Linked DNA regions of Marinobacterium aestuarii. The protein of the gene in region 1 binds, or shares a complex with, the protein of each later gene. Links are inferred from orthologs where the notes say so. Each region holds a gene or a part of one and is shown in the gene's direction. Other genes may lie near its edges. The genes, in order: accC and accD.

The links.
Region 2: the proteins of accC (region 1) and accD are in contact, whole or in part, in a solved structure (PDB 8UXZ), measured with the Escherichia coli proteins. The link is inferred for Marinobacterium aestuarii from one-to-one orthologs.

The regions. Positions count from the first base shown.
Region 1 is NZ_CP015839.1:3,940,831-3,950,115, forward strand. The notes cover bases 3,809-6,802. They hold accC (acetyl-CoA carboxylase biotin carboxylase subunit), read left to right. Parts: upstream 3,809-4,632; coding sequence 4,633-5,973; downstream 5,974-6,802. Other genes in these bases: aroQ (type II 3-dehydroquinate dehydratase), read left to right, coding at 3,809-4,054; accB (acetyl-CoA carboxylase biotin carboxyl carrier protein), read left to right, coding at 4,133-4,600; prmA (50S ribosomal protein L11 methyltransferase), read left to right, coding at 6,166-6,802. In the rest of the region: upp (uracil phosphoribosyltransferase), read right to left, coding at 1-491; A8C75_RS17145 (hypoxanthine-guanine phosphoribosyltransferase), read left to right, coding at 820-1,380; A8C75_RS17150 (ParA family protein), read right to left, coding at 1,487-2,251; A8C75_RS17155 (DUF2333 family protein), read right to left, coding at 2,277-3,314; more of aroQ, read left to right, coding at 3,617-3,808; more of prmA, read left to right, coding at 6,803-7,059; A8C75_RS17180 (DUF3426 domain-containing protein), read left to right, coding at 7,063-8,499; tRNA dihydrouridine synthase DusB, read left to right, coding at 8,647-9,285. UniProt on the Escherichia coli protein: This protein is a component of the acetyl coenzyme A carboxylase complex; first, biotin carboxylase catalyzes the carboxylation of the carrier protein and then the transcarboxylase transfers the carboxyl group to form malonyl-CoA.
Region 2 is NZ_CP015839.1:2,926,605-2,935,708, reverse strand. The notes cover bases 6,292-9,104. They hold accD (acetyl-CoA carboxylase, carboxyltransferase subunit beta), read left to right. Parts: upstream 6,292-7,172; coding sequence 7,173-8,036; downstream 8,037-9,104. Other genes in these bases: folC (bifunctional tetrahydrofolate synthase/dihydrofolate synthase), read left to right, coding at 8,129-9,104; trpA (tryptophan synthase subunit alpha), read left to right, coding at 6,329-7,132; trpB (tryptophan synthase subunit beta), read left to right, coding at 6,292-6,303. Also shown: A8C75_RS12845 (aspartate-semialdehyde dehydrogenase), read left to right, coding at 1-513; A8C75_RS12840 (FimV/HubP family polar landmark protein), read left to right, coding at 713-3,571; tRNA pseudouridine(38-40) synthase TruA, read left to right, coding at 3,576-4,421; A8C75_RS12830 (phosphoribosylanthranilate isomerase), read left to right, coding at 4,473-5,099; more of trpB, read left to right, coding at 5,113-6,291.

The DNA.
Region 1 (9,285 bases):
TCAGGTGCTGCCACCAGAATCAGCGTGCGGATACTGGTGCAACCCGCTTTCTTCAGCATATCGATGGTGGCGATCAGGGAACCGCCCGTCGCCAGCATTGGATCAATGATCAGCGCCATGCGCTCTTCAATATCGTTGGCCAGCTTTTCAAAGTACGGCACCGGCTCCAGGGTTGTCTCGTCACGGTACAGACCGACAACGGATATTTTGGCGGCGGGCACCAGTTCCAGCACGCCATCGAGCATGCCGATGCCGGCGCGCAGAATCGGCACCACGGTGATTTTCTTGCCCTTGATGCGCTCCGCCGTCATGGCGCCACACCAGCCGTCCACCTGATAGGTTTCCAGCTCCAGGTCTTTGGTCGCCTCGTAGGTCAGCAGACAGCCAACCTCAGACGCCAGCTGCCGGAAACTGCGGGTACTCAGACCGGCGGCCCGCATCAGACCCAGCTTGTGGCGGACCAGTGGGTGGCGGATTTCGTGAACGCTCATGCACAAACCTCTTTGACGACAGTTAGAATCCGCTCAGCAAGCCGGACCCCATGTTAAACCAGCGACCTGAAACCCGTGCCAGCACCAGGGCTGCCACCGGCATCGAACACAAAGGCGGCATCCTGCGAATACCGTCCCAGCCCCGATTTATACAGCAATTGTCGTGCCGGTCAGAAAATGTGGGTGCATCCTAGCCAAAAGGCGGGAATTTGTCATCCGCCGGTCGGCTTGCCATCTGACCGGTCAGTCAGTATTGTGAGCCCGATGAGCCGCACCGGGCCCATCGCCCGGCGCCTGAACACTTTTATCTATTCTGACGCCTGATCCCATGCCCAATACCGACCTGGACCATATCCGCGAGGTTTACGCCCAAGCGGACCTGCTGCACAGCGCCTGCGAGGTGGAAGCCGCCATCGACGCCATGGCCGACGCCATCAGCCTGACCCTGCACGATCGCAACCCCGTTCTCTTCAGCATCATGAACGGCGGCCTGGTGATTGGCGGCAAATTGCTGACACGGCTCGAATTCCCGCTCGAAGCCAGCTATCTGCACGCGACCCGTTATCGCAACAGCACCCGCGGCTTCGGGCTGGAATGGAAGGTCCCGCCCATGGTGGAGTTCAAGGACCGCCCGGTGCTGATCATCGACGACATTCTGGATGAAGGTCACACCCTGGCGGAAATCATCGACCACTTTGAGCGTGAAGGCGCCGCCGAGGTCTATACCGCGGTACTGGTCGACAAGATGCATGACCGCAAGGCGCGCCCGGGCATGAAGGCAGACTTCGTCGGCCTCAACGCCGAAGACCGCTACCTGTTTGGCTTTGGCATGGATTATCACGGTTACTGGCGCAATGCGCCGGGCATCTTCGCCGTCAAGGGCATGTAATCAAGGGGCAAGGAAGTTTCCGCCCGGGCTTGGGAGCCTGAACACAAAAAAGCCGACGATGGGCAACACTGCCCTCGCCGGCTTTTTTACGACAACCGTCTGAGTATCAGGGGTGCAGCTCGTCGAACAGGGCGACAAACTCCTGCGTCAGCTTGTGACTGGGTGCCATATGAATCAGCGGGCGCGACTCATTATGGGACTCACGCATCTTCACCGAGGATGATATCTTGCTGCTGAGCATTGGCAGATTTTCCGCCATCAGATCCGCCACCATCTTTTGCGGCAGGGTTGCCCGCGGCTGATACTGGTTCACCACTATGCCCTCGACCCGCAGCTGAGCGTTGTGGTCCTGCTGGGTTTCGCGCACATTATCCATCAGGCTGTACAGCGCCTGGCGGGCAAATTCGTCACAGTCAAACGGGATCAGGCAGCGATCCGCCGCCACCAGTGCAGACAGGGTGAAGAAGTTGAACGCCGGCGGCGTATCGATGTAAATGGCATCGTAGTCGTCCAGCTGACTCAGGGCATCGCGCAGCTTGTAGATCTTGTGCTTGGACTCGAGCTTGGCCTGCAGATCGGTAACATCCGGGTTGGACGGAATCAGAAACAGGTTTTCATAGGGCGTTTCGTGCACAAACTCATCGGGCCCGGCCGTCTTCAGCTGAAAGCTCAGCATCTGCTCGAAAAAGTCCCGGATATCCGTCTGGGTGTGGGCCGCGTTCTCGCCCAGCAGATAGTGGGTCGAGTTGCACTGTGGATCCAGGTCGATCACCAGCGTTTTCAGACCCCGGGTCGCGCTGATGGCGGCCAGGTTGGTGGTGATGCTGGATTTGCCCACACCGCCCTTCTGGTTAAAGACAACTCGTTTCATCGAATCCTGTTCTCCGAAATCGACATCATCCCTGCGACAGCAGTTTGCGCAGGTCGATGATGGCCGCATTAGCGCGGGAAATATAAGACGCCATCACCAGAGAGTGGTTGGCGACCAGACCGAACTCGCTGCCGTTCAGCACCATCGGACTCCAGATGGTTTCCTGGGTGGATTCGAGCTCGCGCACGATCTGCTCCAGACTCACACGGGCATTCTTCTTCTCCAGCGCGACGGCAAAATCAGCATCCACCGCCTGCAAAATATGAATCAGCGCCCAGGCTGTACCGCGAGCCTCATAGAAGACATCATCCAGTTCCAGCCAGGACGTCTGTATATCCTGTTCGGCCATGCCCTGGGTCGACTGGCGCGCATCGATTTCACCGGCCAGATCCGTATTCAGACGGCGTTGACCGACGCTGGCACTGAGGCGCTGCGACAGACTCCCCAGGCGAGTGGAAACATCCCCCAGCCAGTTGTTCAGGTTGTCGGCACGGGCATAAAACTGTGACTGGGTCTGGGCCGGGTCAGCCAGGCGCAGCTGATACTGGCGCATGTGCTTGACCGCCTTGCGGTATTCACCCTCGGTGGAGGGCAGCAGCCAGCTCTTGTTGTTGAAGTGCAGCAGCGGTTCGGCCTTCGCCAGGTCCCCATCTTCCGTTGACTGCGACTGCGAGCGACTGAAATCCTTGCGCAGGGCACGGCTCAGATCCCGCGCCTGTACCAGCACACCGAACTCCCAGTTGGGCACGTTATCGAGCCAGATACCCGGCGGCAGTCTGTCGTTACTCAGGTAGCCGCCCGGCTTGTTCAGCAGGGTTTCGACAATTTCGATCAGTGCACCACTGGTGTGCGAACCCACCGCAGGCGCGGCACCCTCATGGGGCACGGCCTTGGCCTCAACATCAAAACGCGCCGGTTCCCAGCTCCAGTACAGGCCCACCACCAGTGCGCTCAGTAAATAAAGCCCCAGCAATACGCCTATCCCCTTGAGCCAGGCCGAAGACCCAGGGCCCGCCGCTATCCGATCCCATATGCCCAGCCACCAACGCTGCAGTTTTTCCAATGCCGTTCCCTTAATAACCTGGATGTGCTCTGAATGCTGCACCGCACTATCACTGATTTGCCCAACAGCGTCAACGCCCGGCCCCCGGCACCCCGGCTGGGTTCTGGCGCAAAAAGCGCTCAATGGACAAAAAAACATCACCAATGATGGACAACAGACCGGGAAATCTAGGTTAACTTCGTTGAAATAGCCGCTAACGCCGCAAATTATGGCTTGCGATAGACACTGCCTCCGGATTCATGCAAACTATGCGATCTAACCTCCTGTATGTCGCAAGTCTGTTGATTTTTGAGGCTTTATTGATGGCAAAAATACTGGTGCTGCACGGCCCCAACCTGAACCTGCTCGGCACCCGGGAACCCGGAATTTACGGTGCTACCACGCTGGCGGACATCAACCGTTCGCTGGAAATGCAGGCACAGGCCGCCGGCCACCAGCTGAGCCATCTGCAAAGCAATGCCGAATATCAGCTGATCGACCGCATCCATGCTGCCCGGGATGAAGGCGTCGCCTTTATCATTATCAACCCGGCGGCATTCACCCATACCAGTGTCGCACTGCGCGATGCCCTGCTGGGGGTGGATATTCCGTTTTACGAAGTCCACCTGTCCAATGTGCACGCACGCGAGGCATTCCGGCACCATTCGTATTTTTCGGATGTCGCCAGGGGCGTGATCTGCGGCTTCGGCAGCCAGGGGTACAACTTTGCATTGCAGGCTGTCGTAGACGGTCTGGCATAACTCACGCGGGGTCTGATCGTCGCCGGACAGGCTCCTGAACCCACTTCCGCCACTTCAAGAATTTAAAAAGAGATCATAATGGATATCCGCAAAGTCAAAAAACTGATCGAACTGCTGGAAGAGTCCAACATCAACGAAATCGAAATCAAGGAAGGTGAAGAGTCCGTGCGCATCAGCCGCATGGCTCAGTCCGTCCCTGCCCAGATGATGATGCCGGCCGGCTACCCGCAGATGGCCATGGCGCCTGCGCCTGCTGCTGCTGCTGCCGCAGCACCCGTTGCTGTCGCTGAGCCTGCCGCGGCAGAATTTAACGGCCACGTTGTGCTCTCGCCGATGGTCGGCACCTTCTACCGTTCGCCGTCACCAAGCTCGCCACCCTTTGTTGAAGTGGGCAAGACCGTCAAGGCCGGTGATGTGATCTGCATCGTTGAAGCCATGAAGATGATGAACCAGATTGAAGCCGACAAGTCCGGCGTGATCGAAGCCATTCTGGTTGAAGAGGGCCAGCCGGTCGAATACGACCAGCCTCTCGTCACCATCGTCTAAGCGCCTCTTCGCCAGATCAAGGAATTTACCCGATGCTTGAAAAAGTCGTCATCGCCAACCGAGGCGAAATTGCGCTGCGAATTCTGCGAGCCTGCAAAGAGCTGGGTATCAAAACCGTCGCGGTGCACTCCGTTGCTGACCGTGACCTGATGCATGTGCGCCTGGCAGACGAGGCCGTCTGCATTGGCCCGGCTCCGTCCAAAAACAGCTACCTGAACATTCCGGCGATCATCAGCGCCGCCGAAGTGACCGATGCCAGCGGTATTCACCCCGGCTACGGCTTCCTGGCGGAAAATGCCAACTTCGCCGAACAGGTTGAACGGTCAGGCTTCAAGTTCATTGGCCCAAGTTCCGAAACCATCCGCCTGATGGGCGACAAGGTTTCAGCCATCAGGGCCATGAAAAAGGCCAAGGTACCGACAGTGCCGGGCTCCGATGGCCCGCTGCCCGAAGACGCCGATGAAGTTCACGCCATCGCCCGCCGTATCGGCTACCCGGTGATCATCAAGGCCGCCTCCGGTGGTGGTGGTCGCGGCATGCGCGTTGTCCACACGGAAGCGGCACTGCTGAATTCCATCCATGTTACCCAGTCCGAAGCTGCCGCCGCCTTTGGCGACGATACGGTCTACATGGAGAAGTTCCTCGAGAACCCGCGCCACGTGGAAGTCCAGGTTCTGGCCGATGGCCAGGGCAATGCGATTCACCTGTATGACCGCGACTGCTCCATGCAGCGCCGTCACCAGAAGGTGGTTGAGGAAGCGCCCGCGCCCCATATCGACGAAGAGGCGCGCCAGCGCGTGCTGAAGTCCTGCGTGGATGCCTGCATCACCATCGGCTACCGCGGCGCCGGCACCTTCGAGTTCCTGTATGAAAACGGTCACTTCTACTTTATCGAAATGAACACCCGCGTTCAGGTTGAGCATCCGGTCACCGAAATGATCACCGGCGTCGATATCGTCAAGGAACAGCTGCGTATCGCCTCCGGCCTGCCGCTGTTCTACAAGCAGGAAGATATAGTCGTACGCGGACATTCCTTTGAATGCCGCATCAACGCCGAAGACCCCAAAACCTTCCTGCCAAGCCCCGGCACCGTGAAGCACTTTCACACGCCGGGCGGTTTTGGCATCAGGGTCGATTCGCATCTGTACAACGGCTACACAGTGCCGCCGCACTACGACTCACTGGTCGCCAAGCTGATCACCTTCGGTGACAGCCGTGAAATCGCCCTGACCCGCATGCGCAATGCACTGGACGAAATGCTGGTAGAAGGCATTCGCACCAACATCCCGCTGCATCAGGAGATCGTGCGCGACACCAACTTCGCCCAGGGTGGTGTGAATATTCACTACCTGGAGAAGAAACTGGGTCTGTAAAGTCCCAGGACCACAGCCTGCCGGAATTCCTGCGCGAATCCCGGCAGGCCCGAAAAGCCCGCACTCGCGGGCTTTTGCGTATAGAGCGCAACATCTTTGCGGTGCAATGCGTAGCACGGGAAAGCCGCAAGGTTTCCTGTGTCGCATGAATCAGCCATACTCAGCTATAACACTTACGAATACGGATCCGCCATGCCCTGGCTACAAATCAAGCTCTCCATCGAACCGGACGCCGCCGAGCAGTATGAGGACATTCTGCTGGCCGCCGGTTGCGCCGCCGTCACCTACCAGGACTCGGCCGACGAGCCCATTTTCGAACCGGACCTGGGCACTACGCCACTGTGGTCGAACACCACCATCACAGGCCTGTTCGCTACCGAACATGACCTGGAAGAGACCACCCGCTTCGTGCACCAGGCACATGAGCAGCTCTTCGCCGGCACCCCCATGCCAGAGCTCAAGGCTGAAATCCTTGAAGACAAGGACTGGGAGCGGGAGTGGATGGTCAACTATCACCCCATGCGTTTTGGGCAGCGCCTGTGGGTGTGCCCGAGCTGGCGCGAAGCGCCTGATCCCGATGCCGTCAACATGATGCTGGACCCGGGCCTCGCCTTCGGAACCGGCACCCACCCCACCACGGCACTCTGCCTGGAATGGCTGGACGGCGAGCCGCTGGAAGGCAAACAGGTTATCGACTACGGCTGCGGCTCCGGCATTCTGGGCATTGCCTCCCTGCTGCTGGGTGCACGCCATGTGCTGGCGGTCGATATAGACGTCCAGGCGCTGCAGGCAACCAACAGCAATCTGGAGCGCAACAAGCTCGACCCCGCGCGCCTGCACACCTGTCTGCCACCTGCGGCACCGGAACTCGAAGCCGACCTGCTGGTCGCCAACATCCTCGCAGGCCCGCTGGTCGAACTGGCACCGACACTGGCCGCACGTGTGCGCAGCGGCGGACGCATCGCGCTTTCAGGTCTGCTGGAACGTCAGGCCGGCGATATTGGCGCCGCCTACGGTCAGTGGTTCAAACTGGATCCGGTTGCTGAACGCGAAGGCTGGATCAGGATCTCCGGCACGAGGTTATAACCCATGAACGGCGGCATCGTCACCGAATGTCCGGAGTGTGAAACACGCTTCAATGTCAGCGATGGCCAGCTCAGGCTGGCCGATGGCAAGGTTCGATGCGGTGCCTGCCTGCGGGTATTCGATGCCCGGGCACACCAACCCTACACCGGGACACAACACTCACAGCCTGACACCAGCAGCGGTGGTAATGCCGAAGAAGGACCCGCGCCGCAGGAATACTCGCTGCATGTGCGCTATGCGCAAGCTCCCAAGGTCAGCTCGGCGGCACAAGCACAGCGTCCAGCAGAGCCGGTGAATCCGGTGGACGACCCGGCCGTCTTTGACCCCGATGCACCATTGGAAGTCAGCAGCCCCGCCGAAGCTCCACAGGATCGACCGCAGCGCAACTGGCGCAGGACTGCCCCCCAGAAGCCCTCGACACCCATTCCGATCGCCAGCTTTCTGCGCACACCGGCACAGGATGCTCCATCTGAAGAGCTGCCTGAACAGACACCCATCACGCAGCCAGGCACGCACAAGCCCCCAGCCACCGGCGAATACGGCCCGCACAGTATCACCGAACCCGCGTCTGCCCCCATTGCAGCTGGCGAACCCGCCTGTGACCAGGGCGGGCCGGCCGAGAAGGTCGCTCTTGCTGAACTTGAGCCTGAGCCTGTCGTGGAATTGGCTTCTGCCCCCCCTATGCCTGCTCACAGTTCACAGGAACAGGAACAGGAACAGGAACAGCCTGCTCCCTCTAGCACACAGCCTGAGCCTGCCATCATTACGGCGACCGAAGCCGACAGCCCGCCTGCACATGCACAGCCCAGGCCCCCCGCAGCGCCCGTGCAGACTGAATTTCAGCCGGTGCCACAGGTCGCACCGCAACCACACTCGACGCCCCAGCCACAGGGGCTGGCCGCACTGCAGGATCTGCACGCCGAACCACTGGAGCTTAGGCACCCGGTAACGCCCACAACCCCCGGCGCCGTGCTCGGCTGGAGCCTTGGCTGCCTTGCAGCCGCTGTACTGCTGACCTCACAGCTGGCCTGGTTCAATCGTATCGAGTGGTCCCGCGAACCGCTGCTGGCAGACGCCTATGACATTTTGTGTCATCAGCTTGAGTGTGCCATACCGCCCTACCAGGCGGTGGAGCTGATTCACAACCGTCAGCTGGTCGTGCGGGCTCACCCCCGCTATGAGGATGCCCTCAGCATCGACCTGCTGCTGGAAAACACCGCGAGTTTCCGCCAGCCCTTCCCCGCCATCGAGCTGAGCTTTTCCGACATTCGCGGTCGTACCGTCGCCCGTCGCGTGCTACAACCGCAGGACTATCTGGACGATATACTGGACCCGCTGAAGATGCCGAATTCGCAGCCATTCCAGGTCAATCTGGCGATACTGGATCCGGGCCGGCGCGCCGTCAGCTATGAGGTTCAGCTAGCACCAGCCCAGCTTTAGCGCAAGCGCGTTTTTGTTCATTTTTTCATCAGATACGGGTTGGACGCGTTCGCCTGAAGCGGTATCATTGCCCACCTTCCTTGAGTGAACCAGGTTCGAAGCCCATTTGGGTTTTGCGGTGTTTTTTTCTCTGAAAAAAGGTCCTCCATGTTCCGAATCGGCCCCTATACCATTGACAGTCAGGTAATTCTGGCACCAATGGCAGGTGTTACCGACAGACCCTTTCGTCAGCTCTGTCGACGACTGGGTGCCGGCATGGTGGTGTCCGAAATGGTGACCTCCGATACAAGGCTATGGAACAGCCGCAAGTCCATCAACCGCCTCAATCATACCGGTGAACCCGAACCCCGTTCGGTTCAAATTGCCGGTGGTGACCCTGAGATGATGGCGCAGGCAGCGCGCATGAACGTGGAGCGCGGTGCCCAGATCATCGACATCAACATGGGCTGCCCGGCCAAAAAGGTCTGCAACAAGGCGGCGGGATCCGCCCTGCTGCAGGATGAACCCCTGGTACGCAGTATCCTGCATGCCGTGGTCGGGGCCGTTGATGTACCTGTTACCCTGAAAATCCGTACCGGCTGGAATACCAGCAACCGCAACGGACTCAATGTGGCAAAGATCGCGGAAGATGCAGGTATCAGCGCCCTGGCCGTGCACGGCAGAACACGCGCCTGCAGCTACAAGGGCGAGGTCGAATACGACACCATCAGAGACATCAAACAGGCCGTATCACTGCCGGTATTCGCCAACGGCGACATTCGCACCCCGGAACAGGCCCGCAAAGTG
Region 2 (9,104 bases), 1.0 Mb from region 1 along the record:
GAGCTGGCGCGCCAGACGGCGCTGCTGCTCAATGGGCAGGATATCGATGTGCAGGTTTTCCCCAAACAAATGGCTTTCAACGTGCTGCCGCAAATCGACGGTTTTGACGATAACGGTTATACGCACGAAGAAATGAAAATGGTCAATGAGACGCGCAAGATCCTCGAAGATGACGACATCGGCGTGAATCCGACCTGTGTGCGTGTGCCGGTGTTCTTTGGTCACAGCGAAGCGGTGCATATCGAAACTCGCGAGCAGATCAGTGCGCTTGAAGTGCGCGAAATGCTGCAGATGGCGCCCGGTGTTGAGGTGATTGACGAAGCGGTTGACGGTGGTTGGGCTACGCCGGTGACCGAGGCGACGGGCAAGGATGCGGTCTTCGTGAGCCGTATTCGTGAAGATATTTCCAGCGAAAATGGCATTGATATGTGGGTTGTATCGGACAACCTGCGCAAGGGGGCGGCCCTGAACGCAGTGCAGATTGCCGAGTTGCTGGTCCAGGCGGGACTGTAAAATCGGATTGAAAAGGGCTGCGGCCCTTTTTTAATGCTATTTTTTCCTGAAGGAAGTGGCCTGCAGGCTAATAAAGCGCTTCTGTCCGGTGCTTTCCTTGACCGTTTCCTACTTTATAAATAATACTCTGTTCGATATTCGGAATCGCAACTGTCTGATTTGATGGCGTAATCAGACAGTGGACAAAAGGAACAAGCAGATGTTGCGCAAACTTGCTTTAAGTCTAGCTGTAGCGGGAGTTCTGGGGGCCAGTCAGGCACATGCCTTGGGTCTGGGCCAAATCCGAATCAAGTCAGCCTTGAATGAGCCGCTCGATGCGGAAATTCAGTTGCTGCAGGTACGCGATCTGGATCCATTGCAGGTGGTGCCAAAGATGGCGGACCTGGATCAGTTTGCGATGGCGGGTATCGATCGCTCCCGGCTGCTTTCCGATGTTCAATTTTCGGTCAATATCAATCAGAACGGTACCGGCAGCATTCGGCTGACATCAAGCCGTCCTGTGCGTGAGCCCTTTCTGAATCTGCTGGTGGAGGTCAACTGGCCTAATGGCCGGCTCGTACGCGAGTATACGGTGCTGCTGGACCCGCCGGCCTTCCAGGCTGCACCCGTTGGCGGCAGTGCCACGCCTGTGCCTGCACAGGCAAGCCGGAGTAGCGTACCTGCTCCGCAGCCGGTGTTTGCGGCACCCTCGCGCGCCCGTCCGCCGGCCAATAATATCCGCAGCAACATGAATGCTCAGACCGAGGTCTTCGTTGAAACCAACGATACGCTAGGGGGGCTGGCCAAGCGTCATTCGCCCGGCGCTGGCACCAGTATCAATCAGATGATGCTGGCGTTGCAGCGCAAGAATCCACAGGCATTTCCCAGTTCCAATATCAATTTCCTCAAAGCCGGCGTAGTGCTCGAACTGCCGAGTCTGAATGAAGTGCAGGCGCTCAGTGCCCGGGAAGCCACCAATGAAGTGGCGCGTCAGATGCAGCGCTGGAAAGCAGGATCGGCGGCACCCGCGCCGAGCGCTCCGCAGGAAGATGGCTCAAAAAAAAAGCCGCTAGCCCCGGCTGATTCTCAGCCGACATCGGCTGTGGCCGATGCGGGGCAGCTGAAAATTTTAAGTGCGCCTGACCAGGGGCAGGTCGCGCCGGTGCAGGACGAAGCAGGTGCCAGCAAGGTGGTCGAAGCGCCCGTCGCTGATCCTGAAAAAGCCGAGCTGCTGCGACGCAATGAGGAGCTCGAGAATCGCCTCGCAGTGACCCAGGAGTCGGTCGACAAGATCGAACGTGACAATACTGAACTTAATGACAAACTCACCGCCATTTCGCAGCAGATGGAAACCCTGCAGCGCCTGTTGGAACTCAAGGACCAGCAGCTGGCTGCGTTGCAGGATCAGCTGCAGCAGGTTCAGCCCGTCGCGGCAGTGCCTGCAGCGCCCGCCAAGGCGACCCCTGAGAGCCCCTCTGGTCTGGTTGAAACTATATTGCAAACGCCGGCCTACATGGCGGGTCTGGGGGCGGTCATCGGCGGCTTGCTGGTGGGGCTGCTGGCCCTTGGGCGCAAGCGGCGTGAAGATGATGAGGTGATTGAAGACGCTGCTGAAGAGGCACCTGAGGCGCCGGCGTCCAAGGCCGGCGATGCGCCAGACAGCGCGCTGGCAGGTGGCGCTGTTGCTGCAGCAGCGGGTGCAGCAGCGGGCGCAACGGCTGTCTGGATTGCTGACGAGGAGCTGGATCAGGACGCCCGTGATGCCAAGGCGGAATTCGAGGCTTCCCATGCCAGCGTAGCGGATGATACGGACGATTTTGATCTGGACCTGGATCTGGAACTTGCCGACGAGATGCAGACGGCACCGGCCGCCGCAGTCACCGCAGTTTCGTCCGATCGGCCGTTGTTCGACGACGACGAGTTCGACCTGAGCCTGGATACGGACTTCGAGGAAGACATGCCGGTTCAGGATCAGATCGCCGGGGTTGATGACGACTTCGATGAAAGTCTGGATGATTTGCTCGGGCCTGCCAACGGCGATGAGGCCGATGCCGAACGGGCTGATCTGCGCTCGGGCATGGGGCAGCTGGGAGGCGAGGTTGAAGTCTTTGATGAGCCTGAAGACACGCTGGAAAGCCTGGGGCTCGATTCGGTGATTGCGGGCAGCAATGTCCCCAAGTCGGCGGAAGAGGAAGTCTCTGACTACCGTCCGGGTGACAAGGTCGACGCCAGCGACAGCGATACAGAAACAGAGAGTGACGAGCTGGATTATCGCCTTAACCAGGTCGCACCGCTGGATTTGTCGCAGGATGATGACTTGATGGATCTGACAGCGGGGTCGGGCGATGCGCACGCAGCCAGGGCTGAAGAGGGCGCCGAGTCTGTTTCCGAGGTCGAGTTCTCCAGCGCTACTGCACAGGGGCAGGACGCTGAAGGTTTTGCTGCTAAAAGCGTTGAAGCTGCAGAGCTCGAGGCGGCCATTGATACTGCCCCAAACAGTGACGCCGCTGCACCTGCAGAGGATGCGCTTGAGTTCGAACTGGACGATGAACTGGTGTTCAATCCGCCAGAGGCGAGCGATGCAGAGCAGGCTGAGCTGGCCGAAGAGGCTGTTGCAGGCGAGCCGCTGGATGAGCTAGATGCCCTGCTGGCGGAAAATCTGGATGCCGATGATCAGGATGATACCGATGCCATAGTGCTGGCTGAAAATGCTGACGATGATCTGGATGCCATGCTGGCCGCGCTGGAGTCTGAATCCGGCAGTGATGCGGACGCGGATGAGATGGATGTCACCATCGACGACGAGATGGATCTGGATACCGAGTTGGAAGCGTTGCTGGGCTCAGTGGATGACGATATCGCGCTTGACGACAGCGGCGCCGATGACGAAGATCGCGGCTTCGATGACATGGGCTTCCTGGAGGGTACCGACGAGGTCGAAACCAAGCTTGACCTGGCCCGCGCCTATATCGATATGGAAGACCGCGACGGTGCCAAGGATATACTGAGTGAAATACTGAGCGACGGCAGTGACGTCCAGCAACAGGAAGCTCGCAAACTGATGGAGTCTATAGCGTAAGTTCATGAAGTCTGAAATAGAAACTACTACGGGGGCGATTTCGATCGCCCCCGTCCGTTATGCGCTCTGTGTCGAATATGCCGGCTTCGCCTACCGGGGCTGGCAGACACAGAAAACCAACAATGTGCCCAGTGTTCAGGAAACGGTGGAGAAGGCGCTTAGCCGGGTCGCCAACGAGCCGGTTAATGTCGTCTGCGCCGGGCGTACCGATGCCGGCGTCAGTGGCAGCTACCAGATCATTCATTTCGATACGACGGCCAAGCGTGATGAACGCGCCTGGGTGCTGGGGACCAATACTAATCTGCCGGATGATATCGCCATCCAGTGGGCACGCCAGATGGATGATAGTTTTCATGCCCGCTTCAGCGCCCGGGAGCGACGTTACCGCTATCTGATTCGCTCGGCTCCAGTGAAACCTGCGCTGCTGGCCCGCGGCGTGACCTGGACCCACAAAAGGCTTGATCTTGCGCGCATGAATGCGGCGGCAACATACCTGGTTGGCGAACACGATTTCACTTCCTATCGCGCCATTGGCTGTCAGGCCAAGAGTCCTGTGCGGGAAGTGCGTGTGCTGCAGGTTTACCGTGCCGGTGAGCTGATTGTCATCGATGTGCAGGCCAATGCGTTCTTGCATCACATGGTGCGCAATATTGCCGGTGTGCTCATGACCGTGGGTGCCGGCGAGGCTGAGCCCGAATGGGCGCAGGACGTGTTGCAGGCGCGGGACAGGCGCAAGGGCGGCATTACGGCGCCGCCCCATGGGCTCTATTTCGTCGATGTGCGCTATCCGGAACATTTCAAGCTGCCGCCATCGCCGCTGGGGCCCTATTTCCTGGGCGGGGCGGACTGACTTTAGCCCGGTCCTTCTGGTATTATCGTGCGTTTTCAGGAAGCCACGGTCGTGACTACACGCGTCAAGATTTGCGGTATTACTCGTCTGGATGATGCGCAGGCGGCGGTTCGGCTCGGCGCCCATGCGCTGGGATTTGTGTTTTATGCCAAAAGCCCGCGCCATGTGACACCCGAGGTAGCAGCCCGCATTATTGCGGACCTGCCCGCCTTCGTGACGACGACGGCATTGTTTGTCGATGCAAGCCCGGAATACGTGGAGCAGGTTGTGGCGACGACCGGCATAGACCTGCTGCAGTTTCACGGCAATGAGTCGGCGGATTTTTGTGCAGGCTTTGGGCGGCCCTATATCAAGGCGCTGCGCATGAAGCCAGGCCTTGATATCGTTGCTGTCATGCAGGACTATGCCGGCGCCCGGGGTATTCTGCTGGATGCCTATAGGGCCGGCGTGCCAGGAGGCACCGGCGAGGCGTTTGACTGGGCGCGCATTCCAGTCTCGGTGCGGCCGCAGATCATACTGGCGGGCGGGCTGAATCCGGACAATATTCGATCTGCCATAGCGCAGGTCAACCCTTTTGCCGTGGACGTCAGTGGAGGCGTTGAAGCGGCGAAGGGGATCAAAGATCACAATAAGCTGAAACAGTTTATCGAAGAGGTGGCACGTGCCGACAAAAGCTGAACTGGCTGCACTGATGCAGTTACCGGACGACCGCGGACATTTTGGTCCCTACGGCGGTCGTTTCGTTTCCGAAACGCTGATTGGTGCCCTCCAGGATCTGGAAAGTACCTACGAATCCCTGCGTCAGGACCCGGAGTTTCAGGCAGAGTTCGACAAGGATCTGGCGCACTATGTGGGCCGTCCGTCGCCGCTCTATCATGCCGAACGCCTGTCACGGGAAAATGGCGGCGCACAGATTTATCTCAAGCGTGAAGACCTGAACCACACCGGCGCCCACAAGGTGAACAACACTATCGGCCAGGCTCTGATCGCCAAGAAAATGGGCAAGCCGCGTATCATCGCCGAAACCGGTGCCGGTCAGCACGGTGTGGCTTCTGCCACAGTGGCGGCGCGCCTGGGTCTTGAGTGTGTGGTGTACATGGGTATCGAAGACGTGCGCCGCCAGGCGCTGAACGTCTATCGCATGAAGCTGCTGGGCGCGACGGTAGTGCCGGTGGAGTCCGGTACCCGCACGCTCAAAGACGCCATGAACGAAGCCATGCGCGACTGGGTCACCAACGTCGATACCACTTACTACATCATTGGTACTGCCGCAGGTCCGCATCCTTACCCCAAGCTGGTGCGTGATTTTCAGTGCATTATCGGTCGTGAAGCCCGCCAGCAGAGCCTGGATCAGGTGGGTCGTCTGCCGGATGCGCTGGTGGCCTGCGTCGGTGGTGGCTCCAATGCCATAGGTCTGTTCCATCCCTTTATCGAAGATGGTGATGTGCGCATGTACGGTGTGGAAGCGGGCGGCTACGGCATTGCCTCGGGTCAGCATGCGGCGCCGCTGTCGGCGGGTCGTCCTGGCGTACTGCACGGCAATCGCACCTATCTGATGGAAGATGACGCCGGTCAGATTCTGGGTACCCATTCAGTTTCCGCGGGCCTTGATTACCCCGGCGTCGGACCTGAGCATGCCTGGCTGAAAGATACCGGTCGCGCTGAATACGTTGATGCCACCGATGATGAAGCCCTGGCGGCCTTCCGTACCCTGACCAGGGTTGAGGGCATCATGCCGGCACTGGAGTCCAGTCACGCCGTGGCCTACGCGCTCAAGCTTGCCCGCACCATGCGCGAAGACCAGTTTATCGTCGTCAACCTGTCCGGACGCGGCGACAAGGATATTCACACCGTGGCCAGCCTCGATGGTATCGACGTCTGAGCGCACTGCTGGAGTACAGATTGACATGAGTCGTATTAAAGACTGTTTCGCCCGTCTTGAGACCGCCGGGCGCAAGGCGCTGATTCCCTATGTGACCGCAGGCGACCCGTCGCCCGCGGTGACAGTGCCGCTGCTGCACGCCATGGTTGAAGCCGGTGCCGATATTCTGGAGCTGGGTGTTCCTTTTTCCGACCCCATGGCGGATGGCCCGGTGATTCAGCTGGCCTGTGAGCGCGCGCTGTCCCACGGTACCCGTCTGCTGGACGTACTCGACATGGTGGCGCAGTTCCGTACAACCGACAGCCAGACACCGATCGTGCTGATGGGCTACCTCAATACTGTTGAAGTGCTGGGGTATGAGAGTTTCGCGACCCGCGCCAAGGCGGCCGGTGTTGATGGCATTCTGACGGTCGACTTGCCGCCGGAAGAGTCCGATGACTTTATCGAGGTTATGCGTGCCGCCGAGATCGACGTGATTTATCTGCTGGCGCCGACCACCGATGAGTCCCGCATCAAGTCGGTGTGTGAAAAGGGCAGTGGTTATATCTACTATGTGTCCCTCAAGGGCGTGACCGGTTCCGCGGCGCTGGATGTGGCGGCGGTGGAAGAAAAACTGAAACAGGTGCGTCGTCACACCGATATGCCGCTGGGCGTAGGTTTCGGTATCCGTGACGATGCCTCGGCCCGCGCCGTGTCCCAGATCGCCGATGGTGTGATCGTCGGCAGCGTGCTGGTCAATCGCATTGCTGAACTGGCGACACAGCCGCAGCAGATTCCCGAGCAGGTATCCCGTATTATTGCCGGCATGCGTGCCGCCATGGATGCCTGAAGATCGTTGAACAGTTTTCCCGCACAGGGGATGGAGCAAAATGAGTAACTGGCTGGAAAAAATTGTCCCTTCACTGGCTCGCAACGCCGAGAGCCGCCGGTCCAACGTGCCGGAAGGCCTGTGGAAAAAGTGTCCCAAATGCGAAGCGGTGCTGTATCGCCCGGAGCTGGACAAGAATCTGAATGTCTGCCCCAAGTGCAATCACCACATGCGTGTGGGGGCTCGCAAGCGTCTGGAAATGTTCCTCGATGCCGACAACCTGCGAGAAATTGGCGCCGAAGTGGAACCGGTCGATCGCCTGAAATTCCGCGACTCCAAGAAGTACAAGGATCGCTTGTCGGCAGCGCAGAAAGAAACCGGCGAGAAGGATGCGCTGGTGGCCATGCGGGGTGAGCTCGATGGCATGCCGGTGGTGGCGGTGGCGTTCGAGTTCCGTTTTATGGGCGGTTCCATGGGCGCCGTGGTCGGCGAGCGTTTCGTGCGCGCGGCCAATGTCTGCATGGAAGAGGGTATTCCGCTGATCTGCTTTGCGGCCTCCGGTGGTGCCCGTATGCAGGAGGCGCTGACGTCCTTGATGCAAATGGCCAAAACCAGCGCGGCGCTGGAAAAAATGCGCCAGGCCGGCATTCCGTATTTCTCGGTCCTCACGGATCCTGTCTACGGCGGTGTTTCTGCTAGCCTGGCCATGCTGGGCGATCTGAATATCGCCGAGCCCAAGGCGCTGATTGGTTTCGCCGGTCCGCGCGTTATCGAGCAAACGGTGCGAGAGAAACTGCCAGAAGGTTTCCAGCGCAGCGAGTTCCTGCTCGAACACGGTCAGGTGGATATGATTATCCATCGCAAGGAACTGCGTGAGCGTATCAGTGGGCTGTTGCGCAAGCTTACGCATTACAGCGAAGCCTGATTCAGCGTTTTTGAATCCGGGGTCGCCGGGCCGCTGATCATTGATCGGGCGGTGCGGCTGACCCCGGTTTAGCTTTTAGCGGGTAGAGACTGATGTTATCGGGTACTCCTGAGACTCTGAACGAATGGCTTGAGCATATCGAAGCCTGTCATCCCAGTGACATCGAGCTGGGGCTGGATCGTGTGCGCGACGTTGCCGCCAGGCTTGAGCTGGATTTTTCCCGCAGCAAGGTCGTGACCATTGCCGGTACCAATGGCAAGGGTTCGACCCAGACATTTCTCGACTGCATGCTGCGCGAGGCCGGTTACAGCACGGGCTGCTATAGCTCGCCGCATTTCCTGCGCTATAACGAGCGTGTGCGCATCAATGGTGCCGAAGCGTCCGACGCGGCACTCTGTGATGCCTTTGCGGCGGTTGAGATTGCGCGTGGCGAGATTCCGCTGACCTATTTCGAGTACGGCACTCTGGCGGCATTAAAAATCTTCTCGCAGCAGGCACCGCAGGTGGTGCTGCTCGAAGTGGGCCTTGGCGGGCGCCTGGATGCGGTGAATATCGTCGATCCCCAGGTGGCAGTGGTTACCAGTATCGCGCTGGATCACACTGACTGGCTGGGGGATACCCGCGAGCTGATTGGTCGCGAGAAGGCGGGTATCTTCCGTGCTGATACGCCGGCGGTGTGCGGTGATCCCGAACCTCCGGTAACGGTAGCGCAGGCGGCGGATCAGCTCGGTGCCAGGCTGTATCAGGTGGGTGACAGTTTTACCTACCTGGAGCAGGCGCAAGGCTGGCACTGGCAGGGTCGCAATCTGCAGGGCGAGTCCGTTGAGTTTCATTATCTGCCATTGCCCGGGCTGCCGTTGCCCAATGCCGCCACGGCGCTGCAGGTGCTGCATCTGCTGCTCGATGCGCCTGCGCGCAGCAGCATAGAATCTGCGCTGCGCAACGCCGCCATGACCGGGCGCATGCAGCGGCTGATGCTTGGCGACACTGAATGTATTCTGGATGTGGCCCACAACCCCCAGGCGGCGCAGTATATCGCCGGGCGTCTGGCGAAATCGCCGCCGATCG